DNA from 4 places in the Streptomyces sp. NPDC093598 genome. Region 2 is predicted to be linked to each of the others. Evidence: riboswitches for the same ligand, from Rfam matches in the RefSeq annotation. Region 2 holds a riboswitch; each other region holds the start of a gene.

Region 1 (5,908 bases), on a different contig from region 2:
GGTGACGTGGAGGTCCCGGTCATCGAGACCGCCATCGACGAGGAGCTCGCCCGGTTCGCCGAGGAGGGCCCCACGGCCGAGGAGATGGAGCGCGCCCAGGCACAGCTGGAGCGCGAGTGGCTGGACCGGCTCGGCACGGTCGCGGGCCGCGCCGACGAACTGTGCCGGTACGCCGTGCTGTTCGGCGACCCGCAGCTCGCCCTGACCGCCGTCCACCGTGTGCTGGAGATCACGGCGGAGGAGGTCCAGGAGGTCGCCAAGGCCCGCCTGCGGCCCGACAACCGCGCGGTGCTCGTCTACGAGCCCGTCGCCGACGAGACCGACGACGCCGAGGACATCGCAGCCGCGGCCACCGACGAGAACGAGGAGGCGGCCAAGTGACCGAGCTCGCCACGATGGACTTCCACCCCCGGCCGCAGGCGGGTGACGCCCGGCCCTGGGCCTTCCCGGCCCCCGACCGCGGCACGCTCGACAACGGCCTGACGGTGCTGCGCTGCCACCGCCCCGGCCAGCAGGTCGTCGCCGTGGAGGTGCTGCTGGACGCCCCCCTGGACGCCGAGCCGGCCGGCCTCGACGGCGTGGCCACGATCATGGCCCGGGCCTTCTCCGAGGGCACCGACAAGCACTCCGCCGAGGAGTTCGCCGCCGAGCTGGAGCGCGCCGGCGCCACCCTCGACGCGCATGCCGACCACCCCGGCGTCCGGCTCAGCCTGGAGGTGCCGGCCTCCCGGCTCGCCAAGGGACTGGGCCTGATCGCCGACGCCCTGAGGGCGCCCGCGTTCGCCGACAGCGAGGTCGAGCGGCTGGTCCGCAACCGCCTCGACGAGATCCCGCACGAGCTGGCCAACCCCTCCCGTCGCGCCGCCAAGGAGCTCTCCAAGGAGCTGTTCCCGGCAAGCTCGCGCATGTCGCGGCCCCGGCAGGGCACCGAGGAGACGGTCGCCGCGATCGACTCCGCGGCCGTACGCGGCTTCTACGAGAAGCACGTCCGCCCCGCCACGGCCACCGCCGTGGTCGTCGGTGACCTCACCGGCATCGACCTCGACGCCCTGCTCGGGGACACGCTGGGCGCCTGGACGGGCTCCTCGGCCGAGCCGCGCCCGGTGCCGCCGGTGACCGCCGACGACACCGGCCGGGTCGTTATCGTGGACCGCCCGGGCGCGGTCCAGACGCAGCTGCTGATCGGCCGGATCGGCCCGGACCGGCACGACCGTGTGTGGCCCGCGCAGGTGCTCGGCACGTACTGCCTCGGCGGCACCCTCACCTCCCGCCTGGACCGCGTCCTGCGCGAGGAGAAGGGCTACACCTACGGCGTGCGGGCTTTCGGCCAGGTCCTCAGGTCCGCCCCGGACGGCACGGGTGCCGCGATGCTCGCCATCAGCGGTTCCGTCGACACGCCCAACACCGGCCCCGCGCTGGAGGACCTCTGGACGGTGCTGCGCACCCTCGCCGCCGAAGGCCTGACCGACGCCGAGCGGGACGTCGCCGTGCAGAACCTGGTCGGCGTGGCGCCGCTCAAGTACGAGACGGCGGCGGCCGTCGCGAGCACGCTGGCCGACCAGGTCGAGCAGCACCTGCCCGACGACTACCAGGCCGCCCTGTACCGGCAGCTCGCCGCCACCGGCACCGTGGAGGCCACCGCGGCGGCCGTGAGCGCCTTCCCGGTCGACCGTCTGGTGACCGTCCTCGTCGGTGACGCGGCGCAGATCAAGGCGCCGGTGGAGGCCCTCGGCATCGGCGAAGTCACCGTCGTCGCCGCCGAGTAGCGGCACGCGCGTAGGGGCCCTGGTTGTCTTCCAAGGCACCAGGGCCCCTTTATGCCCGAATTGGTACGGAGGTTGCCTGTCTGCCCTGTGGGATGCGCTACAAAAGCCGGGATCCGTTTGGGAATTGAAAGTGGTGCCGCTTAGCGTCATCCGGGCTGTTCGTCAGGCAGTGCGCCGCACCCGCGGCACCGGACAGTCATCGCCGAGTCCCCGTACGGCGCGAGCCAGGGGAGCCGGGGACCCACCGCAGTCCCTGGGGTGAATCGGACGCCCGCGCGAGCCGCGAGGGAGTCCGTAGGAGACCTTCCTGCTCCGAACCCGTCAGCTAACCCGGTAGGCGAGAGGGAAGGAAAGGACCAGCCACTACATGGCGTTCACTCGCGCCACCGGGAAGCACCGTCGTCCCAGCAGGATCCAGCGCGGCACCGCCCGCGCGGCGGGCGTCGCGGCCCTCGCCACCACCGGCGTGATCGGCACCGTGGCGGCCCCCGCGGCCTTCGCCGCCGAGCCCAGCCCCGAGCAGACCGGCCTCACCCCGGTCGTCACCATGGGCGACACCGTGGCCCAGCAGATCGACGCCCAGGCCATCGCGCAGCAGCAGGCCGCCGACGAGGCCGCCGCCAAGCGGAAGGCCGAGGAGGCCGCGCGCAAGCGGGCCGCCGAGTTGGCCGAGAGGGCCAAGGAAGCGGCCGAGAAGGCCCGCGAGGCCAAGGAGCGCGCCGCCCGCGAGGCCGAGCGCAAGCGCCTCAACGCCTACGTGGCCCCGATCTCCGGCTCGTACGTCTCCACCGGCTACAAGGCCAGCAGCGGCCTGTGGTCCTCCGGCAGCCACACCGGTGTCGACTTCCACGCGGCCACCGGCACCTCCGTCCACGCGGTCGGCGCGGGCACCGTCGTCGAGGCCGGCTGGGGCGGCTCGTACGGCAACCAGATCGTGATCAAGATGAACGACGGGACGTACACCCAGTACGGCCACCTGTCCTCCGTCGGCGTCTCGGTGGGCCAGCAGGTCACCCCCGGCCAGCAGATCGGCCTGTCCGGCGCGACCGGCAACGTCACGGGGCCGCACCTGCACTTCGAGGCCCGCACGAGCCCCGAGTACGGCTCGGACATCGACCCGGTCGCCTACCTCCGCTCGCACGGCGTGAACGTCTGACCGACACCTCTCGGCGTCTCCGAAGCCCCGGCTCACCGAGCCGGGGCTTTCGCGTTTACGGCGGCGCGCTGTCCAAAAAATATCCATGGATTCCCGCCTGCCGTCGGAAATTCCGGCTCATTGCAATAGAGTCACGGAACACGCGCCGCTCGCCGGCGTTTCACGGGGATTAAGCGGAGGTCGGTCATGCGTATTCCCGCGCACTCGGTGTGCACGGCCATCCGGGACGACATCGTCGCCGGTGTCCACGCGCGCGGCAGCCGGCTCACCGAGGAACTCCTCGCGCGCCGCTACGGCGTCTCGCGGGTCCCCGTCCGGGAGGCGCTGCGCACCCTGGAGGCCGAGGGCTTCGTGGTGACCCGGCGGCACGCGGGCGCGTGCGTGGCCGAACCCACCGAGCAGGAGGCCGCCGACCTGCTGGAGATGCGCATGCTGCTGGAGCCGCTGGGCGCCGCCCGCGCCGCCCAGCGCCGCACCGAAGCGCATCTGAAGGTCCTGCGCGGCCTGGTCCGGCTGGGCCAGGACCGGGCCCGCCGGGGCAACAGCGACGATCTGCGCTCCCTGGGCGGCTGGTTCCACGAGACGCTCGCCCAGGCCTCCGGCAGTCCCGCGCTGACCTCGATGCTCACCCAGCTCCGCCACAAGATCGCCTGGATGTACGCCGTGGAGGCGCCGCTCAGTCCGGTGGAGTCCTGGACCGAGCACGGCGCGATCGTGGACGCGGTGGCGCGCGGGGACGCCGAGCGCGCGCGGGCGGTCACGGCGCTGCACACCGAGCGCGCGACGGGCGCGCACCGCCTGCGCCTCGGCTCCGCCGGGGAGCGCGCCGACCGTGTGAGGAACTCGCAACATCCCGTAAACACGGCGAGCCTGCGGCATTAACACGGCAGCCGTATACAAAGAGAGCAGTAAATTCCCGGGGGCCTATTTCCGCTGCCCGAAATCGAGGAATTCCCAGCCTCTACCGTCCGGGAATGGCGAAGGGCCCGCCCAATGAATTCGGACGAGCCCTTCGTTGTGCGCCGGATCAGGCGCTCGGGAAATCAGACGGTCTCGGGCAGTTCCTCGAGACCCTCGGAGACCAGCTTGGCCAGCCGGTCCAGGGCGGCGTCCGCGCCCTCGGCGTCGGAGGCGAGGACGATCTCCTCGCCGCCCTGGGCGCCGAGGCCCAGGACGGCCAGCATCGAGGCCGCGTTGACGGGGTTGCCGTCTGCCTTGGCGATCGTCACCGGGACGCCTGCGGCCGTGGCGGCTCGGACGAAGATGGAGGCGGGGCGGGCGTGGAGACCCTCGGCCCAGCCGACGTTGACGCGGCGCTCAGCCATGTGTTGCTGCCCTTCGGTGTTCAGGGTTGTCTAGACCAGTTTCCCATATCGTGAAGCTGCGCCGGGAGCGGTCTCGAAGACCGCCCCGGGGTGCCGTCGGATCGCGGCCTCGACCCGACTGACGCCCACCACAGACTGCCTCGCGCCACTGTCGGACGCTAGCCGTACTCTGGGGCCCATGCAGACCTCGCCGGACCGGCACGAGTATCCCGCCCACTGGGAAGCCGACGTGGTGCTGCGCGACGGGGGTACCGCGCGCATCCGGCCCATCACCGTTGATGACGCCGATCGCCTGGTCAGCTTCTACGAGCAGGTCTCCGACGAGTCGAAGTACTACCGCTTCTTCGCGCCGTACCCTCGCCTGTCCGCCAAGGACGTCCACCGCTTCACGCACCACGACTTTGTGGACCGGGTGGGACTCGCGGCCACCGTCGGCGGCGAGTTCATCGCCACCGTACGCTACGACCGGATCGGCGCGGACGGAACGCCCGCGTCCGCACCCGCCGACGAGGCCGAGGTCGCCTTCCTCGTGCAGGACGCCCACCAGGGCCGCGGAGTCGCCTCCGCCCTGCTCGAACACATCGGCGCCGTCGCCCGCGAGCGCGGCATCCGCCGGTTCGCCGCAGAGGTGCTGCCCGCCAACACCAAGATGATCAAGGTGTTCACGGACGCCGGCTACACCCAGAAGCGCAGCTTCGAGGACGGCGTCGTCCGTCTGGAGTTCGACCTCGAACCCACCGACCGCTCCCTCGCCGTGCAGTACGCGCGCGAACAGCGGGCCGAGGCGCGTTCCGTGCAGCGGCTGCTCGCGCCCGGCTCGGTCGCCGTCATCGGGGCCGGCCGCGCACCCGGCGGTGTGGGCCGCAGCGTCCTCGGCAACATCCGGGACGCCGGGTACAACGGCCGCCTCTACGCGGTGAACAAAGCCCTCCCCGAGGGGCAGCAGGAGCTCGAGGGGGTGCCCGCCCACCGCTCGGTGCGGGACATCGACGGCCCGGTCGACCTCGCCGTCGTCGCCGTACCGGCCGAGCACGTCCCCGAGGTCGTCACCGAGTGCGGCGAACACGGCGTACAGGGGCTGGTCGTGGTCTCCGCCGGGTACGCCGAGAGCGGCCCCGAGGGGCGCGAACGCCAGCGCGCACTCGTACGGCACGCGCGTACGTACGGCATGCGGATCATCGGGCCGAACGCCTTCGGCATCATCAACACCTCCCCCCGGGTACGGCTCAACGCCTCCCTCGCCCCCGAGGTGCCGCGCCCGGGCCGGATCGGTCTGTTCGCCCAGTCCGGCGCCATCGGCATCGCCCTGCTCTCCCGGCTGCACCGGCGCGGTGGCGGCGTCACGGGCGTGACCGGCGTCTCCACCTTCGTCTCCTCCGGCAACCGCGCCGACGTCTCCGGCAACGATGTCCTGCAGTACTGGTACGAGGACCCCGACACCGACGTCGTCCTCATGTACCTGGAGTCCATCGGCAACCCCCGCAAGTTCACCCGCCTCGCTCGCCGCACCGCCGCCGCCAAGCCCCTGGTCGTCGTCCAGGGCGCCCGGCACGGTGCCGCTCCCCAGGGGCACGCCGTGCGGGCGACCCGGCTGCCGCACGCGACCGTCTCGGCGCTGCTGCGGCAGGCCGGAGTCATCAGGGTCGACACCATCACCGAGC
Region 2 (5,908 bases):
ACGGGGTGTGGCGGCGGTCCGGATCGCCGACGTGGCCTCGGCCCTCGGCGTGAGCAACGCGCTGGTCCTCTATCACTTCTCGACGAAGGAGCAGTTGGTCGCCGCCGCGTTCCGGCACGCGGCGGAGGGCGACCTCGCGCATCTGCGCAAGCTGCTCGGCCGCCGCTCGCCGGCGCTGCGCAGGCTGCGGTCGGCCGTACGGTGGTACGCCCCGACCGGGCAGGCCAAGGGCTGGCGGCTGTGGATCGAGGGCTGGGCGGCGGCGCTGCGCGACCCCGTGCTGCGGGAGGTCGCCCAGGACCTCGACCGGCGGTGGAAGGCGGCCCTGGCCGAGGTCATCGCGGAGGGCGTGGCGGCCGGTGAGTTCCACTGCCCGGACCCGCGGGGCACGGCCCTCCGTCTCACCGCCCTCCTCGACGGCCTCGCCGTCCAGCTGACGTCCTACGCCGGCGCGGTGCCGCGAGCGCGGGCCCAGGAGTGGGTGGAGGAGGCTCTGGCTCGCGAGTTGGGCCTGGTGGAGGAGGGGCGGCCGACGCCCTAGAAGCCACGGCTGCGACGCCTGCGGGCCGCGCCGGTGTTCCCGCCGGCACGGCCCGCACGCGCAGGAGCCGCTCTCACGCCACCGGTGCGATCCGCATCCTGATGTCGTCCGGCGACAGCGCCCCCTTGGCCGTCACATGGTCGCCCGACGACTCCCCGCGCAGCCGGCGTCCGATCCACGGCACCAGGAACTCGCGCGCCCAGGCGACGTTGTCCCGCCGCACGTCGGGAACGCCGCGCGGGGGCAGCGGAGGCCACGCCTGCTCCGGGTCGGCCGGCACGTCGAGGCCGAGCACCTGGCCCGCGCGCAGCGCCACCCGCGTGTGCCCCTCGGGCGACAGGTGCAGCCGGTCGGCGTCCCAGGCCCTGCGGTCCTGCACACTGCGCAGGGACCACAGGTCGAGCACCGGGCAGCCGTGCCGGTCGGCGATGGCCCGGACATGTCCGTTGTAGGTGGCGATCTTGCCGCGCAGGTGCTTGAGCACGGGCACGCCACGGGTGTCGAACCCGGTCGTCACCATGACCGTGCCGGACACGGCGGTGAGCTGGGCCAGGGCCCGCTCGAAGCGCTCGGCCACTTCGTCCGGGTCGGTGCCGGGCCGGATGATGTCGTTGCCCCCGGCGCAGAACGAGACGAGGTCCGGGGCCATCTCGACGGCCCGCGGAACCTGGTCCGCCACGATCTGGTCGAGAAGCTTTCCGCGTACGGCGAGATTGGTGTACCGGAAGTCGCCCTCGGGCCTGCGGTCGGCGAGCAGGACGGCGAACCGGTCGGCCCAGCCGACGAACGCCCCGTCGGGGCCGGGATCACCGACGCCCTCGGTGAAGCTGTCCCCCACCGCCACGTACGACCCGATCACTGCTCTGCTGTCACTCTTCGAATCGTCTGCCACAGCAGCTCATGATTCACCTTCGAATGTGACCTACGCGACCGTAGGAGCGGGTTGACGGGCGGTGAGATAAGCCACTCCTCAAGTGTTCGCCAACTGTGGAATACACCGCTCGTCAGGGATGTTTCGGGATGAGCCGCCAGACCCGGAACTCACGGATCCGGAAATGGCTCCAGACGGTCCGGAAGGCGAAGTGCCCGCTCGTGTAGGGCTGCGGGTCGGTGTGGTCGAAGACGAGCCGCCCGTTGTTCCACCACTGCACCGTGGAGCCGTCGGAGACGATCCGGACCCGGTTCGGCTGGTTCGCGACCAGCAGCGGCTCGGTGTAGTCGAGGACCAGGGGCCGGACGCCGGGCTCGCCGACGTAACGGCGCAGCCGGGTCGTGGTGTTGTAGTTGGCGCCGTAGCCCGCGTAGTACGTCGTGAGGTGGTCGTACTCGTCGAGGGCGCCGCCGCGCGGGGTCGCGAAGAGGTCGTCCGGGGAGCGGACGTCGGTCGCGTTCCAGAAGTTGTTGAGGTCGGAGACCCGGTCGTTGACCCCGCCCTCGGAGACCGGGGTCGCGGTGTATTCGAGCACATAAGGCCCTTCGAGCCGCTGCCTGAACCACACGGTCGCGCCGCTCGGCACATCGATCTCCAGGGTGCCGCGGGAGGCGGTGACGGTGCCGCCGTCCTGGAGCTCGGTCGCCCACTGCCCGAGGCCGTGGCAGAAGTCGTCGCGGGCGACGAGGCGGCGGTGGCGGGGCACGGCGTGCGCGATGGCCGTCGGGGCGAGGGCCGCCAGGGCGGCTCCTGCGGTCAGGGCTCCGAACGCTCTGCGGGTGGTCGGCACGGGACACAGCTCCTCGGGATCCGCCGGGAAGGCTCTGGAAAGCGCTTGCACTCCGGACGGGATCACTGTGTCCCAACTGCCGTCGGCTGTCGATCCCTTGACGCCCCCTCGGGGTGATCAGCAGCGCACACACCGAAGGCCGGACCCGGGGATCGGGGTCCGGCCTTCGGTCGCGTGTCAGGCAGGTGGTCGTGCGGTCGGTCAGCCGACGGAGACGCCGTGCGAGCGCAGGAAGGCGACCGGGTCCACGTCCGAGCCGTAGTCCGGCGTGGTGCGGATCTCGAAGTGCAGGTGCGGTCCGGTCACGTTGCCGGTCGCGCCCGACAAGCCGACCTGCTGCCCGGCGGTCACGGTCTGGCCGGCCGAGACGGAGAGCTGGGACAGGTGGGCGTACTGGGCGTAGTAGCCGTCGGCGAGCTTGATGACGACCTGGTTGCCGTAGGCGCCGCCCCAGCCGGCGGAGACGACCGTGCCCGCGCCGACGGCCTTGAGGGAGGTGCCGGTCGGGACGACGAAGTCGACACCGGTGTGGTAGCCGCTGGACCACATGCTGCCGGACATGTGGTACGGGGTGCCGACGGTGGCACCGGCCACCGGGAGGGTGTAGCCACTGGAGTTGCTCTCGGCGGCGGGCTCGGCGGCGGCCGGCTTCGCGGCGGTCTCCGCCTTCGGGGCCGACTCGGCGGCGGACGGCTTCGAGGCCGAGGACTTCGGGGCGGAGGACTTCGGCGCCGACGGGGCCGAGGACTTCGGAGCGCTCGCCGCCTTCTTGCCGATCGACAGCTTCAGGCCCGGGTGGATCAACGACGGGTCGGAGCCGACGGCGTCGCGGTTGTCCGCGTAGAGCTTCTTCCAGCCGCCGCTGACATTCTGGTCGTCGGCTATCTTCGCGAGGTAGTCGCCGGCCTTCACGGTGTACGTGCGGGCGCCGGTGGCGTTTTCCGGAGCCTTCTTCTCGGCGGCCGGAGCGGACTGGACGGCCTTTTCCGGAGCCGACTGCGGGGTGGCGGCGTGGGCGCCGGCCGCACCCATGAGCGGCAGGGCGAGGGCGGCCCCGCCGGTTCCGGCGACGGCGATGGAGCGGGTGAAACGCTGGGTCTTGGGGCGGCGGTGCTTACCCTTCGCGGGCATGGCGAATTCCTCTCCGTCGCCTGCGAGGTGAGCTGTCGGGTGCGGGCTGGAGATGCCCGGTCGCGCCGAGGCGCGGCTTAACCCCAAGCCGTTCCGGGAACCGGAACAGGCGTCTTACCTGTGGGTCCCCCGCTCCTGCCGTACGTCGGGTCAGTGTGTGCGGACTCCGGGCGGCGGCAGGATTAGGCGTCCGTCCGGATTGGTGTGGAACGTAAGCGACCAAGACGCAACGGGACAAGCTTGCGGTTGCCCGTGACGGTGTTTTTCTTGACGCGTCGGCACATTCGCCGTCACCGAGCGTGGATTACCGATCTCTCTCATTCCTCAATGGCCCTGAATTACGCCCGAATTACGTGAACATGGCGACAACACATCGTCACGAATATGACGATGGTCACGCACCCCGACCTCATTTCCTTTACGATCGGGGCACGTTACCTCTTACCGACCGAAGCGCCTTATTCGGACAGAAAGGACTACTTCCGCTTAAGGCGGACGACGACGGCGTCCAGATCCCCGCGCAGACCGACCCGCAGTCCGTGATGGAGCAGTACGGCACCTCGGTGCACTTCGCCCGTTTCGAGGCATTCGTACGCCGCTGTCGGATCGAGGCCGCGCAGTCGGAGCGCCGGCACGGGCTCGCCGTAGCGCTGCGCCTGGAGCCAGGCGAGGACGACGGTCTCGTCGCCGAGGACGTACTGCACGGCGCTCAGTCCACCCTCCGGGGGCCGTAGCCGGTACAGGTCGCCCCGCTGCACCACGGGCCGGATCTCCTTGTAGAGCCCGACCCACTCCGCCGCCTCGGCGAGCTCCTCCGCCGTCCACCGTGTGAGGTCACCGCCGACTCCGAGCACCCCGGCCATGGCGCTGAGGAACCGGAACCGCAGCGAACTGGCCCGGTGGTTGAGCATGGCGTTCGGGCTGTCGGTGACCCAGGCGGCCATGACCCGGGCCGGATGGATCTGGCTGAAGCCGTGCTGGATGGCGAGCCGGTCGAGGGGGTCGGTGTTGTCGGAGGTCCACACCTGGTCCGTGCGGCTCAGCACGCCGAGGTCGATCCGGCCGCCGCCACCCGAGCAGGACTCGAAGGCCACGCCCGGATGGGCGGCCCGCAGCCGGTCCAGCAGGGCGTACAGGCCGCGCACGTGGTCGACCCACAGCCGCTGCGGATAGGGGTCGTCCGGCCAGCCGGCGTCGGTGAAGCAGCGGTTGAAGTCCCACTTGACGTAGTCGATCGGCGCACTGGAGAGGAGCCCGTCGAGCTGCTCCCACAGGTACTCCCGGACGTCCGCGCGGGCCAGGTTGAGTACGAGCTGATTGCGGAACTCCGTTCGCTTTCGTCCCGTTTGGTACTGCACCCAGTCCGGGTGCGCGCGGTACAGATCGCTGTCCGGGTTGACCATCTCCGGCTCGACCCAGATCCCGAACCGCATGCCGAGGCCGTGCACGTGGTCGGCGAGCGGCTTCAGCCCGCCCGGGAAGCGGTCGGGGTTGGGGGTCCAGTCGCCGAGCCCGGCCCGGTCGCTGGTGCGCGCCCCGAACCAGCCGTCGTCGACCACGAACAGCTCGACGCCCATGGCCGCGGCCCGTTCGGCGAGCGCCCGCTGCTGCTCCTCGGAGATGTCGAACTCGGTGGCCTCCCAGGAGTTGAACAGCACCGGCCGGTCCTGGCCGGCGTCCGGGATCACGTACGTCCGCTGGTAGGCGTGCCAGGCGCGGCTCGCCCCGCCGAAGCCGCCGTCGCTCCAGAGTCCGGCGAAGACGGGGGTCGTGTACGACTCCCCCGTGCCCAGCGTCAGCAGGCCCGAGTCGTCGTAGCCGGCGCCGCCGGTGATCTGCACGCGTGCGTCCGGGAGCTGGGCCACGGCGATGCGCCAGGACCCGGACCAGCCGAGGGCGCAGCCGTAGACCTCGCCGCGCTCCTCGGTGGCGTCGGTGTCGAGGGCGACCCACGGCAGGTGCTGGTGGGAGGTGTGGCCGCGGCGGCTGCCGATCACCTTCTCGCCGTGAGTGAGATCGGAGCGCGTCAGCCGGGACTCGGCGCCCCAGCGGCCGTGCAGCTGGGACAGCCGCCAGGCGTCGCGGTCGGGCAGGGTCCAGGTCGCGGAGTCGGCGCGCAGCAGCTCGACGGCCGGCCCTCGGTTGTGCAAGGTCACCCAGCGCTCGACGACGTCCGTCGAGGAGAGCATCCGGTAGTGCAGCGTGACGGCCAGGTCGCCGTCACGGAACCGCAGCCGCAGCTCGTCGCCGTCGGTGTCGTGCCCCTCGTGGACCCACTCGGTGCCGCGCCGCTCGGCCGTGCGCACGGACAGGGCGGGACGGACGAAACGGGGGCCGCCCTCGACCGGGTACTCCTCGCGTCCGTCGAGCGGGGACTCGAAGGGCCAGTAGTCCGGCAGCGGCCGGACCGCCAGGGCCTCCGCGTCGGCGAGGGCGATCCTGGGGCCCCAGTGCAGATGCAGCAGCTCGTCCCGGTCGGTGACATGGACGGCGTAACTGCTGGCCGGCCCGGAGA
Region 3 (5,908 bases), on a different contig from region 2:
CACAGGCCCCGTCGCCGGAAGCCACCGGACAGTGGGAAGCCGGCGCCTGGCTCAAGCCGGACCAGTCCGGCAACCCCGCCGACCACACCCAGCAGTGGGAGTGGGGCACGCAGACCTTCGACACGGGTGCCTACGACGCCACGCAGTGGAACTCCGACGGCACCGCCGTACCGGCCCCCGACGCGTACGAACACCCTGCCGAAACCTTTGACCAGCACGAGACCGCGACGTTCGAGCAGGTCGCCTACGACGAATCCGACGGGGCCGGCTACCACGACCCCGCCGCGGACGGCGAGGAGCCGTCCGCCACCGGTGAACTGCCCGTCGTCGCCCCGCTCCTGGACGGTCAGGAGGACGCAGCCCCCGCGCCGTCCTCGCGGGCGGCCTCGCGCGCCGGGTCCCGGTCCCGCCGCCGCACGCCCCCCAGGCGCTCGGCGCTGATGACCATCGCGGTGCCCTCGGCGTGCGTGATGGGTGTCGCCGGGATCGCCGCCGCCTCCGTCGGCAGCTTCGCCGACGACAGTGCCGCGGAGGCGCAGACGACCGCGGCGGACGCACAGCCGGTCAAGCCGGCCGCCGCCAACAACAAGCTGGACACCCAGCTGCAGAGCCTCGCCGCCGGCGCCGACGACTTCGCCGACCGGGCGAGCCGTACACAGGAGCGCATCGACCTCAAGGCCCAGCAGGCGGCCGAGAAGAAGCGGGCGGCGGAGGAGGCGGCCCGCAAGGAGCGGCTGCGCCCCAAGTTCGCCCTGCCGGTCGCGCGGCACGGACTCAGCGCCTACTACGGCCAGTCCGGCATCAACTGGATGTCCCTGCACACGGGCATCGACTTCCCCGTCTCGTACGGCACGACCGTGATGGCCGCGACCGACGGCACCGTCCGCACGCAGTGGAACAGCGCGTACGGCAACATGCTGATCCTGACCGCGAAGGACGGTACGGAGACGTGGTACTGCCACCTCTCCACGTACACGGTCCCCTCGGGTACGACCGTGAAGGCCGGCGATCCGATCGCGCGCTCCGGCAACTCCGGCAACTCCACCGGCCCGCACCTGCACTTCGAGGTGCGCCCGGGCGGCGGCTCGGCGATCGACCCGCTCCCGTGGCTGCGCAGCCACGGCATCGACCCGGCGTGACTCCCGGGCAGCCCCCGCCGGCCTGACCGTCGGGGGCTCACCTCACGCGACTACAGCTTCTCCACCGGCGCGTACCGCAGCAGCAGCCGCTTCGGCTTGGTGTCGCCGAAGTCGATCGTCGCCTCGGCGTTGCCGCCCGTGCCCTTGACCGCGACGACGGTCCCGAGCCCGAACTGGTCGTGCGTGACCCGGTCCCCGACCGCCAGCGACACGACCGGCTTCTCCGATGTGCGGCGCGTGGCGAAACCGGAGGCGCCCGACGCCGACGAGCGGGAGCGGGACGAGGACAGCGAGGCCGCCACCGCCGAGACCGGCCCGGAGGACGCGGGCGCGGTAGCCCCCGTCCGCTTCCACTCCACATGGGTGGCGGGGATCTCCTCCAGGAACCGGGAGGGCGGGTTGTACGAGGGCTGGCCCCAGGCGCTGCGCAGCGTGGACCGCGTCAGATACAGCCGCTCCCGCGCGCGGGTGATGCCGACGTACGCCAGCCGCCGCTCCTCCTCCAGCTCCTTGGACTGGCCGAGGGCGCGCATGTGCGGGAAGACGCCGTCCTCCATGCCGGTCAGGAAGACGACCGGGAACTCCAGGCCCTTGGCGGTGTGCAGGGTCATCAGGGTGATGACGCCGTCGCCGTCCTCCTCATCGGGGATCTGGTCGGAGTCGGCGACCAGCGCGACCTGTTCGAGGAAGTCGGACAGAGTGCCCTGCTCCCCTTCGCCGCGCTCCTGCTCGAACTCCATGGCCACGGCGGCGAGTTCCTGGAGGTTCTCGATCCGGGTCTCGTCCTGCGGGTCGGTGGAGGCCTGGAGCTCGGCGAGGTATCCGGTGCGTTCCAGGACGGCCTCCAGCACCGTGGCCGGTCCGGCGCCGGACTCGACGATGGTGCGGAGGTCCTCCATCAGCGTGTTGAACCGCTTGACGGCGTTGGTGGAACGCGCGGCCATGCCGTACGCCTCGTCGACGCGCTTGAGCGCCTGCGGGAAGCTGATCTTCTCCCGCTGGGACAGGGCGTCGATCATCGCCTCGGCGCGGTCGCCGATGCCCCGCTTGGGGACGTTGAGGATCCGGCGCAGCGGCACCGAGTCCTCGGGGTTGGCCAGCACGCGCAGGTAGGCCAGGACGTCCCGGACCTCCTTGCGCTCGTAGAAGCGGACGCCGCCGACGACCTTGTAGGGCAGGCCGACGCGGATGAAGACCTCTTCGAAGACACGGGACTGGGCGTTGGTGCGGTAGAAGACGGCGACGTCGCCGGCCTTGGCCTCGCCCGCGTCCGTGAGGCGGTCTATCTCGTCGGCGACGAACTGCGCCTCGTCGTGCTCGGTGTCGGCGACGTACCCGGTGATCCGGGCACCGGTGCCCGCGTTGGTCCACAGGTTCTTGGGGCGGCGGGACTCGTTGCGCTCGATGACGGCGTTGGCCGCGCTGAGGATGGTCTGAGTGGAGCGGTAGTTCTGCTCGAGCAGGATCGTCGTCGCGTCCGGGTAGTCCTCCTCGAACTGGAGGATGTTGCGGATCGTCGCGCCGCGGAAGGCGTAGATCGACTGGTCGGCGTCACCCACCACGCACAGTTCGGCGGGCGGGATGTCGTCCGGGCCGGGTGGTACGTCGACGGGGTGCTCGGAGGTGCCGACGAGTTCCCGGACGAGGGCGTACTGGGCGTGGTTGGTGTCCTGGTACTCGTCGACCAGAACGTGCCGGAAGCGGCGGCGGTAGTGCTCGGCGACGTCCGGGAAGGCCCGCAGCAGATTGACCGTCGTCATGATCAGGTCGTCGAAGTCGAGGGCGTTCGCCTCGCGCAGCCGTGACTGGTACATGGCGTAGGCCTGGGCGAGGGTCTTCTCGAAACCGTCGGTGGCCTGGGCGGCGAAGTCCTCCTCGTCGATCAGCTCGTTCTTCAGGTTGCTGATCTTGGCGCTGAAGGACTTCGGCGGGAAGCGCTTGGGGTCGAGGTCCAGGTCGCGGCAGACCAGGGCCATCAGGCGCTTGGAGTCGGCGGCGTCGTAGATCGAGAAGGAGGAGGTGAAGCCGAGCTTCTTGCTCTCCCGCCTCAGGATGCGCACGCACGCGCTGTGGAACGTCATGACCCACATGGCGTTCGCGCGCGGGCCGACGAGCTGCTCGACGCGCTCCTTCATCTCGCCGGCGGCCTTGTTGGTGAAGGTGATCGCGAGGATCTGGCCCGGGTGCACGTCCCGCTCGGCGAGCAGGTGGGCGATGCGGTGCGTGAGCACACGCGTCTTGCCGGAGCCGGCGCCGGCCACGATGAGCAGCGGGGAGCCGGAGTGGACGACGGCGGCGCGCTGGTTGTCGTTCAGCCCTTTCAGGAGCGTGGCGGTGTCCACCACCGGGCGCGGGGCGCCGTCCCGGTAGTAGGCGTCCCGGTCCGGGGGCACGTCGAACTTCCCGCCGAACAGATCGTCCGGAATCGGCTCCGGTACGTGATCGTCCTCGGGCGGCGGCGGGGGCTCGTCCGCGGGGCCCCGCTGGGCCTGGAGGTTCGCCAGGAAGTTGTCGTCAAAGAGGCTGCTCATCGCTCTCCGAGTCTAGGGCGCCCCACTGACAGCCCGCCGCCGCCCTGAGAACATCGCCGCGCGACCGGGCCCCGTCGGCCGACCGGCGGCGCATTGTCGCCCTCCATGACCGCACAGTCACGGGGTGCTACGCCCCCATCAAAAGGGGACGACTCATGACCAAGCCCCCTCGATCATTCACCCTCCGCAACGCTCATGAGTAAGGTCACGAAAATGTATCGGGCATATCACCCATCAACCTTCACAGGGACCACACGAGTTGGCTACGGTGCGACCAGGCCGCATGACCCCCACCGGCGAACGTCGCCGGGCCGCGCGGCCTCCGCCGAGTCCGGTATGCCGCAGCGGCAGCCGGAGCCGGGGACCCAACCGTGAACCTGGGGTGAATCGGCCCGGCTCCCCGTGCGGAGACGGCCGTAGGGCAACCCTTCCGAACCACCCGCCCGAACCCGACAGCTAACCCGGTAGGCGGAACGTGGAAGGAGTCGCCTCCCTTGGCGTCGCACCGCAAGTCGCGTCCTACGGGTACGCGCGTGGCAGGCATACGGACCCCCGCCCTCGCAACGGCGGCCCTCACGTCCGTGGCCCTGCTGTCCCAGTCGGCCAACGCCGCCCCCGAGGCCGACGGCAAGCCCAGCCTGGAGGAAGTCGAGAAGAAGGTCGACGACCTGTACCGCCGGGCCGAGTCGGCCACCGACAAGTACAACGCGGCCAAGGAGAAGACCGCGAAGCAGCGCAAGCGCGTCGACACCCTCCTCGACGACGTGGCCCAGCGCACCCAGAAGCTCAACGAGGCGCGGGAGGAACTGGGTTCTTTCGCCTCCGCCCAGTACCGCACCGGTGCCGCCGCCCCGGACACGGCGACGTTCCTGCTCGCCGACACCCCGCAGGACTACTTCGACCAGACCCAGCTGATGGATCGGATGACGGGCCGTCAGAAGATCGCGGTCGACGACTACGTCACGCAGCAGTCCGAGACGATGAAGAAGCGTCAGGAGGCCACCGAGAGCCTCGAGACGCTCACCGAGTCGCAGGGCGACCTGAAGACGGCCAAGGCCACCGTCCAGCGGAAGCTCGCCGACGCGCGCGAACTGATGTCGAAGCTCACCGCCGAGGAGAAGGCGCGGCTCGCGGCGATCGAGCAGGAGAAACGGGAGGAGGCCGCCCGCAAGGCCGACGAGCTGGCCCGGCAGCAGGCCGCGCGGCAGCAGGCGCAGGACGAGGCCGCCCAGCGGCAGGAGAGCGGCTCGTCCTCGGGGTCGTCGGGTTCCGGCCCGTCCTCCTCGACGGCCCCGGCCGACTCCTCGTACGCCACCAAGGCCGACAAGGCGCTCGCCTTCGCCCGCGCCCAGATCGGCAAGCCGTACGTGTGGGGCGCCGTCGGACCCGGCTCCTACGACTGCTCCGGCCTCACCCAGGCCGCCTGGAAGGCCGCAGGCGTCACCCTGCCGCGCACGACCTACGCCCAGGTGAACGCCGGCACCACGGTCCCGCTCTCCCAGGCCCAACCCGGTGACCTGGTGTTCTTCTACGACGACGTCACGCACGTCGGGATCTACATCGGCAACGGCATGATGATCCACGCCCCGAAGCCCGGCACGTACGTGCGCGAGGAGTCGGTCTACTACGACGGCGAGTCGGCGATCCACAGCGTGGTGCGGCCGGCCTGAGAGGTCCCGTCACGTTTTTGAGGGGCACGCGCGCGTGCCCCTCTCGCAACGCGCGCGGCGCTCTCTAGCATCGGCGCTATGTCCGGTCCCTCCCCGCTTGTCACCTTGGGTGCGATGTACGCGTTGACGACCGGCACCCTGTCGGTCGGTCTCGACTCGGCGGGGTACGGGGTCCTCTCCCGCATCGTCCTCGTCCCGGCCTGCGCAGCCTGGGCCGGGTCGGTCGCGTACGCCGTGCTGCGACTGCCGCGGTCGCGGTGGCGGGAGCAGACGCCGGCCGCACTCACCTTCACGGCGGCGACCGCCCTCATCGGCACCGGCTTCTCCGCGGCCGGATGGCAACGGTCGGCCGCGGCGCTGCTGGCGCTCGCGACGCTGCTGTGGGCGGTGCTGCTCGTCGTGGCGAACCCGGAGCGGCGCGGAACCGTGTTCCTGCGCTGTGCGGCCACCCAGGGGCTCGCCGTACTCGGCGCCACGCTCGCCGCGGCCGAGTCGGCGGCCTGGCTCGCCCACGCGGCCATGGTGCTGTTCTGGCCGGGCCTGGTGCTGTACTGCTTCGCGCTGCTGC
Region 4 (5,908 bases), on a different contig from region 2:
GTCCGGCGCCGTAGCCGTACGCCTGGGTCTCCAGGTCCCGCCAGGTCTCCCGGTGGTGGTGCCACACCAGGGCGTACGGCGTGTAGCGCAGCCGGTGGCCCTGGGCCAGGATCCGCACGAAGCCGTAGAGGTCGTCCCCGCCCCGGGCGGCCGTCCCGGCTCCGGTGGCCGGGTCGAAACCGCCGACGGAACGCAGCACCGCCGTACGGAACGCCATGTTCGCCCCCGAGCCGAACCGCCCGGCAGTGAACGGGAACAGCGGCTCGTCGCCCGGCGGGCGCGCCGGGTCGTACGTCCTTGGAGTGAAGCCCTTCGCGAAGCCGCCGTGGCTCTCCAGCAGCACCTGGGCCGGGGTGGTCAGCCGCGCGGGCAGGATCAGCCCCGTGCTGCACCCGAGCCCGGCGTCGGCGGCGAAGGGCGCGGTCAGCTCGGTCAGCCAGCGCGGGTCGGCGACCACGTCGTCGTCGGTGAAGGCCACCACCTCGCCGTGCACGGCGTCCAGCCCCGTGTTGTGCGCGCCTGCGAGCCCCGGAACAGGTTCACAGACGTACCGCACGCGCTCGGCGTACTTCCGCTCGATCAGCTCCCGCGTCTCGCTCGTGACGGGCGCGTTGTCGACGACGACGATCTCGAACCGCGGATGGTCCTGCGCCAGCAGCGAGTCCAGAGCCCTGGCCAGCTGCCCGGCGCGCTCCCGGGTCGCGACGACGACACTCGTGTACGGCGGCTCCCCGGGTTCGCCGAAGACGGCGGGCCCGCACTCCGCCCGGGCCCGCGCCGCCAGCACGGCCCTGGCATCCGCCCCCTCCGGCACCCGCCCGAGCAGCGTGCCCACGGGTCGGCCGGCCCTTCTGACCAGCACGAAGACCTCTCCGTGCGTCACCGGCGGACTCCCCGGGCCCGGTCTGAGCACCGCCTCGTCGCCGTCGAGGTCCAGCTCGGCGACCTGCACCGCGCCGATGTCCAGGAACCGCCGTATCTCCTCCTGCGCACGCGCCGAACGCGCCATGCGCCCACCCCCCTTGTGTCAGGTACGCCTTGCCTCAGGTACGGCGCAGCCGTGCCGCGCCCTTCAGCGTCCGCGCGGCCAGCGACGCGAGCCGCGGCCGGCCGCGGACGAAGCGGTGCGCGCGGCGGGCCGGCTCGCGGCTCAGCCAGTGCAGTGCCGCGCCCGCCCCCGGGCGGGTCACCGCCCCCTCGTACACGGGCAGTTCGCCCGTCTTCAGCGCGTCCTTGTACTCGGCCGCGCCCCGCCCCAGGTCCAGCATGCCGATGCCGTCCCCGGCCGCCGCCTCGGCCATGCGCAGGTGCAGCACCAGACCGGGCGAGAACTTCGCGAACTCCGGGTCGTAGGCCGGGAACCAGCAGGCCAGAACGGAGGCCGAGCGCAGCCCGAAGTGCGCGGCGACGGGCCGCTCACCGGCGTACAGCACGGACAGGGTGCCGCTGCACTCCGGCGCCCGGGTCCTGGCCAGCTGCCCGACGAGGCGGGTGATCCACTCCTGGGCGAACCGGTCCCGGCGGCCGGTCCTGCGGTACTGCGCCGACTTCCAGTCCATGAGCGTGCGCAGCGCCGCCGGATCGCGTTCGTCGAACACGAACCGCAGCTCGCCGGCCTGCCGGCCCAGCCTGCGCTCCTTGGCCAGCGTGGTCTTCAGAAACTTCGGCGACTGCGCCCGCAGCACCGACTCGTACGTCTCGTAGCCCTTCTCCACGTCGATGACGTAGGTGGCGTGCTCCTCGGCCGCGTACCGGACGAACAGCCGCTGCTCGGCCTCCAGATTGTCGAAGGCGAAGCTCGACACCGAGCAGGCCTTCAGCAGTTCGCCCGTCTCCAGGTCCAGGCCCGGCCGCAGGATCGCGCCCTGGGCGTCCGAGACGCCGAGCCCGATCGCCCGGCCCTGCCCCAACGGGCCCCGCTCGTAGGGCAGGAAGCCGGCCGGCTCCGGCCCCTCGTACACCACGGCGACCCGGGCCCCCGGCCTGACCCGGCCGACGGCTTCGGTGAACTCCGGTTCCATGAAGGGGTTGCGCGGTGTTTCGGAAGCCGCGCGCAGCGCACGCCAGTGCTCCCTTTCCCCTTCACCGAGCTCCCCGGGCCCAGCCACGCGAACGCGCCCACTGCTCAACCTGACCCCCCGATCAAGTCCCCCCTGGACACATGGAAGGTACCGCTCTATGCGGCCCCTCGGGTAGGTAGCGGAGCATGTTGTTGCCAACTGGTGCAGAGGCCTTCAACCGGGCAATCGGCGTGCGCCGTGCGATGAAACGAAGGGGCGCGTTGTCCGTATTCTCTGATCATGGCCGCACCCCTCGCATATTCACTCATCGCCACCGATCTGGACGGGACGCTGCTGCGCGGCGACGACACCCTCTCCGACCGGTCTCTCGCCGTGCTCGCGCGGGTGGCGGACGCCGGTGCCCAGCACCTCGTGGTGACGGGCCGGCCGGCGCCGAGAGTGCGGCCGCTCCTGGACGACCTCGCATGCACGGGGCTCGCGGTGTGCGGGCAGGGCGCGCAGGTGTACGACGCCGGCGCGGACCGGCTGCTGTGGTCCATCACCCTGGACCGGGAACTGGCCGAGACCGCCCTCGGCAAGATCGAGGCCGAGGTGGGGCAGGTGTACGCGGCGGTCGACCAGGACGGGGTCGACGGGCTCACGCTGATCGAGCCCGGCTATCTCATGCCGCACCCGACCCTGCCCGCGGTACGGGTCGACCGGCGCGACGAACTGTGGGACGAGCCCATCAGCAAGGTGCTGCTGCGCCATCCCCACCTGTCGGACGACGAGTTGGCGGCGACGGCCCGCTCGGTGGTCGGCTCACTGGCGACGGTGACGATGTCGGGGCCCGGCACGGTCGAGCTCCAGCCGTGCGGGATCACCAAGGCGACGGGCCTGGCGCTGGCGGCCGAGCATCTGGGGCTGCGGTCGGCGGACACCATCGCCTTCGGCGACATGCCCAACGACATCCCGATGTTCGACTGGGCCGGCCACGGCGTCGCGATGGCCAACGCCCATCCCGAACTCAAGGCCGTGGCCGACGAGGTGACCCTGTCGAACGAGGACGACGGCATCGCCGTCGTCCTCGAGCGACTGCTGGGCGGGTCGGCTCAGTACGGGCCGTTGACGTTGTCGATCGAGCCGTAGCGGTCGGCCGCGTAGTTGCAGGCCGCTGTGATGTTGGCGACCGGGTCGTACGGGTCCCACGACGTGCCGTCCACGTGGTAGGCCTGGAAGGTCGGGTCGATGGTCTGGAGCAGGCCCTTGGACGGGGTGCCCTTGGCGGCGTTGGAGTCCCAGTTGTTGATCGCCAGCGGGTTGCCGGACGACTCGCGCATGATGTTGCGGTAGATGCCGTCGTAGGACCCGGGGATCCCCTTCTGCGCCATGATGTCCAGCGCCTCGCGGATCCACCCGTCGAGGTTGTTCGCGTAGGTCTTCGCGGACGCCTGGGTGGCCTGGGCGACACCGCCGGCGGGCTTGGCGGCCGGCTTGGCGGGGGCGGACGACTTGGTCGCCGTCTTCTTCGCGGCGTCCGTCTTGGTGGTCTTCACCGTCAGCTTCAGACCCGGGTGGATCAGCTTCGGGTCGTCGCCGACGGCGGCGCGGTTGTCCTTGTAGAGCTGCTTCCAGCCGCCCGAGACGTCGTACTTGTCCGCGATGCGGGCGAGCGAGTCGCCCTTGATCACGGTGTACATGAGGGACTTGGCGGGCTGGGCCGCCTGCGGCACGGACTGTGCGGCGGCGGGTGCGCTCTGGGGCTCGGCGGCGCTCGCGTGCGTGGCGCCGAGGAGCGGCAGGGTGAGTGCTGCTCCGCCGGTACCGGCGGCGATGATGCCTCGGGTCAGCGGGTTGGTTCTGGGGCGACGGTGCTTGCCTCGTCCGGCCATGGCGATATTCCTCTCCGGCGCCTGCGAGGTGAGCTGTCGGGTTCGGGCCGGGAGGTGCCCGGCCGCGTACGGCACTGTGTGCCGTACGCGGCTTCACCCCGAGCCGTGCCGCTGTGCGGACCGGCGACTTACCTGGGTCCCCCGCTCCTGCCACGCGTGAGTGAGTCGGTTCCTGTGGGGAGTCCGGGCGGCGGCAGGATTAGGCGTCCGCCGGACAGGCCGGGAACGTATGCGAGAGCACATGTCGGGAACAAGCAGCTCAGTCACATATCGCGCGGTTGACCTTGGTCGGGGGTGTTTGAGCCGCTTGATCCTTTGCGGGAGCCAAGGCTCAACTGGCTTTGTGGGGAAGGGGGTACGGGCCGGTGCCGTGGTGGGACGGAAAAGGGGAGGAAGTGATTCAACTCACTGATCACGAGTCCCTAGGGCAATTTCCACCAAAAGGGATTCGCTTAATCAACGCGGCAAATCGTGCATAGTTCGCTACCCTTGGGTAAGTCGATAAATATCTGTTCTTATGGGTTGATCGAAAACATAGCGGTCGTGATCGCATACCGCCCGGCCTGTAACCGTGGGCGCTGGCAGTGATCGAAACGTGACCGGATACGCTGACTCGAGTGAGGGCAGCGACCTATCGACAATCCGCGTAATCACCGGCAGACACAGCAGACAGGAGACCCCTCGTGACCGACGTCGGGCCGTTCGGGCTGAGCGTGCGGGACCAGGCTCTGGAAGCCGATGTCCATGCCGGACTGGCGGCTGTCGAGGAAGGCTTGCTCGAGGCCACCAAGAGTGAGGTGCCCTTCATCACGGAGGCCGCCCAGCATCTGGTGCGGGCCGGCGGCAAGCGGTTCCGGCCGCTGCTCGTGATGCTCTCCGCCCAGTTCGGTGACCGGCACGCACCCGGGATCGTGCCGTCGGCCGTCGTCGTGGAGCTGACCCACCTCGCCACGCTGTACCACGACGACGTCATGGACGAGGCCGCCGTGCGCCGCGGGGTCGCGAGCGCGAACACCCGCTGGGGCAACTCCGTCGCGGTCCTCACCGGCGACTTCCTCTTCGCCCGTGCCTCCCACATCCTGGCCGACCTCGGTCCGGAGGCCGTGCGGGTACAGGCCGAGGCGTTCGAGCGCCTGGTGACCGGCCAGATCCTGGAGACGGCCGGACCGCAGGACGGCCGGGACCCCGTCGAGCACTACCTGGACGTGCTGGGCGGCAAGACCGGCTCGCTGGTCGCGGTGTCGTGCCGGTTCGGCGCGATGATGTCCGGCGCCGACGAGACGGTGGTGGACGTCCTCACCCAGTACGGCGAGCGGCTCGGCGTCGCCTTCCAGCTCGCGGACGACGTCCTGGACATCGCCTCCGACTCCCACGAGTCCGGCAAGACCCCCGGCACCGACCTGCGCGAGGGCATCCCCACGCTGCCGGTGCTGCGGCTGCGCGAGCGGGCGGCCCGGCTCGGGCTCGCCGAGGACATCGCCCTGTGCGAGCTGCTGGACTCCGACCTCACCGACGACGAACGGCACGCCGAGGCCCTGCGCCTGCTGCGGGCCCACCCGGCGCTGGAGCAGGCCAGGCGGGACACCGTCCGCTACGCGCAGGACGCCCGCTCGGCGCTGGCACCCCTGCGGGAGTGCACCGCGAAGACGGCGCTCCTGGAGCTGTGCGACGCGGTCGTGCACCGGGCCGGTTAGCACGTCTTTCCCGTACGACCCCTACGGGTCGGGGGAGAAGCCGCCCTTCCGTGTCATACCCCAGCAGTACACGGAGTTGAGTCCGGGGTCTGACGTATCTCCCTGGCCGATTTGGTCAGATGGAAACCACGGAAAACACCACTCCTCACCTGTTCGGGTGAGAATGGCGGCTCAGGGACGAGTGCGTGCACGACACGGACAGCCGCCGCCGACCACGGAGGTAGGGCACACATGGCACCGTACGCATCCGACGACAGCACGACCGCCGGGGAGGTCGACGAGCAGCGCTCCGGGCGGCGCAAAGCCGCGCGGTACATCGTTC

The links. Region 2 has a riboswitch for cyclic di-AMP ahead of ACIRDU_RS09380 (peptidoglycan DD-metalloendopeptidase family protein). Riboswitches for the same ligand answer to the same signal wherever they lie in the genome.
Region 1: it holds a riboswitch for cyclic di-AMP, as region 2 does, so the genes downstream of both, ACIRDU_RS27690 (M23 family metallopeptidase) here and ACIRDU_RS09380 (peptidoglycan DD-metalloendopeptidase family protein) in region 2, are expected to answer to the same signal.
Region 3: it holds a riboswitch for cyclic di-AMP, as region 2 does, so the genes downstream of both, ACIRDU_RS16825 (NlpC/P60 family protein) here and ACIRDU_RS09380 (peptidoglycan DD-metalloendopeptidase family protein) in region 2, are expected to answer to the same signal.
Region 4: it holds a riboswitch for cyclic di-AMP, as region 2 does, so the genes downstream of both, ACIRDU_RS17780 (transglycosylase SLT domain-containing protein) here and ACIRDU_RS09380 (peptidoglycan DD-metalloendopeptidase family protein) in region 2, are expected to answer to the same signal.

What each region holds. Positions count from the first base shown of each region.
Region 1 covers NZ_JBIWIV010000011.1:125,414-131,321, reverse strand. The annotation lists gene ACIRDU_RS27700 (M16 family metallopeptidase) at 1-381, shown strand, start outside; gene ACIRDU_RS27695 (M16 family metallopeptidase) at 378-1,766, shown strand; cyclic di-AMP (ydaO/yuaA leader) riboswitch at 1,957-2,121, shown strand; gene ACIRDU_RS27690 (M23 family metallopeptidase) at 2,134-2,922, shown strand; gene ACIRDU_RS27685 (GntR family transcriptional regulator) at 3,109-3,804, shown strand; gene ACIRDU_RS27680 (HPr family phosphocarrier protein) at 3,966-4,247, opposite strand; gene ACIRDU_RS27675 (GNAT family N-acetyltransferase) at 4,426-5,908, shown strand, end outside.
Region 2 covers NZ_JBIWIV010000002.1:747,440-753,347, reverse strand. The annotation lists gene ACIRDU_RS09395 (TetR/AcrR family transcriptional regulator) at 1-541, shown strand, start outside; gene ACIRDU_RS09390 (SGNH/GDSL hydrolase family protein) at 615-1,400, opposite strand; gene ACIRDU_RS09385 (DUF6250 domain-containing protein) at 1,546-2,262, opposite strand; gene ACIRDU_RS09380 (peptidoglycan DD-metalloendopeptidase family protein) at 2,464-3,393, opposite strand; cyclic di-AMP (ydaO/yuaA leader) riboswitch at 3,398-3,559, opposite strand; gene ACIRDU_RS09375 (alpha-galactosidase) at 3,870-5,908, opposite strand, start outside.
Region 3 covers NZ_JBIWIV010000004.1:346,645-352,552, forward strand. The annotation lists gene ACIRDU_RS16815 (M23 family metallopeptidase) at 1-1,139, shown strand, start outside; gene pcrA (DNA helicase PcrA) at 1,190-3,670, opposite strand; cyclic di-AMP (ydaO/yuaA leader) riboswitch at 3,984-4,157, shown strand; gene ACIRDU_RS16825 (NlpC/P60 family protein) at 4,165-5,340, shown strand; gene ACIRDU_RS16830 (hypothetical protein) at 5,419-5,908, shown strand, end outside.
Region 4 covers NZ_JBIWIV010000004.1:532,367-538,274, reverse strand. The annotation lists gene ACIRDU_RS17795 (glycosyltransferase) at 1-1,009, opposite strand, end outside; gene ACIRDU_RS17790 (GNAT family N-acetyltransferase) at 1,044-2,129, opposite strand; gene ACIRDU_RS17785 (HAD family hydrolase) at 2,301-3,149, shown strand; gene ACIRDU_RS17780 (transglycosylase SLT domain-containing protein) at 3,113-3,892, opposite strand; cyclic di-AMP (ydaO/yuaA leader) riboswitch at 3,898-4,073, opposite strand; gene ACIRDU_RS17775 (polyprenyl synthetase family protein) at 4,576-5,586, shown strand; gene ACIRDU_RS17770 (outer membrane lipoprotein carrier protein LolA) at 5,818-5,908, shown strand, end outside.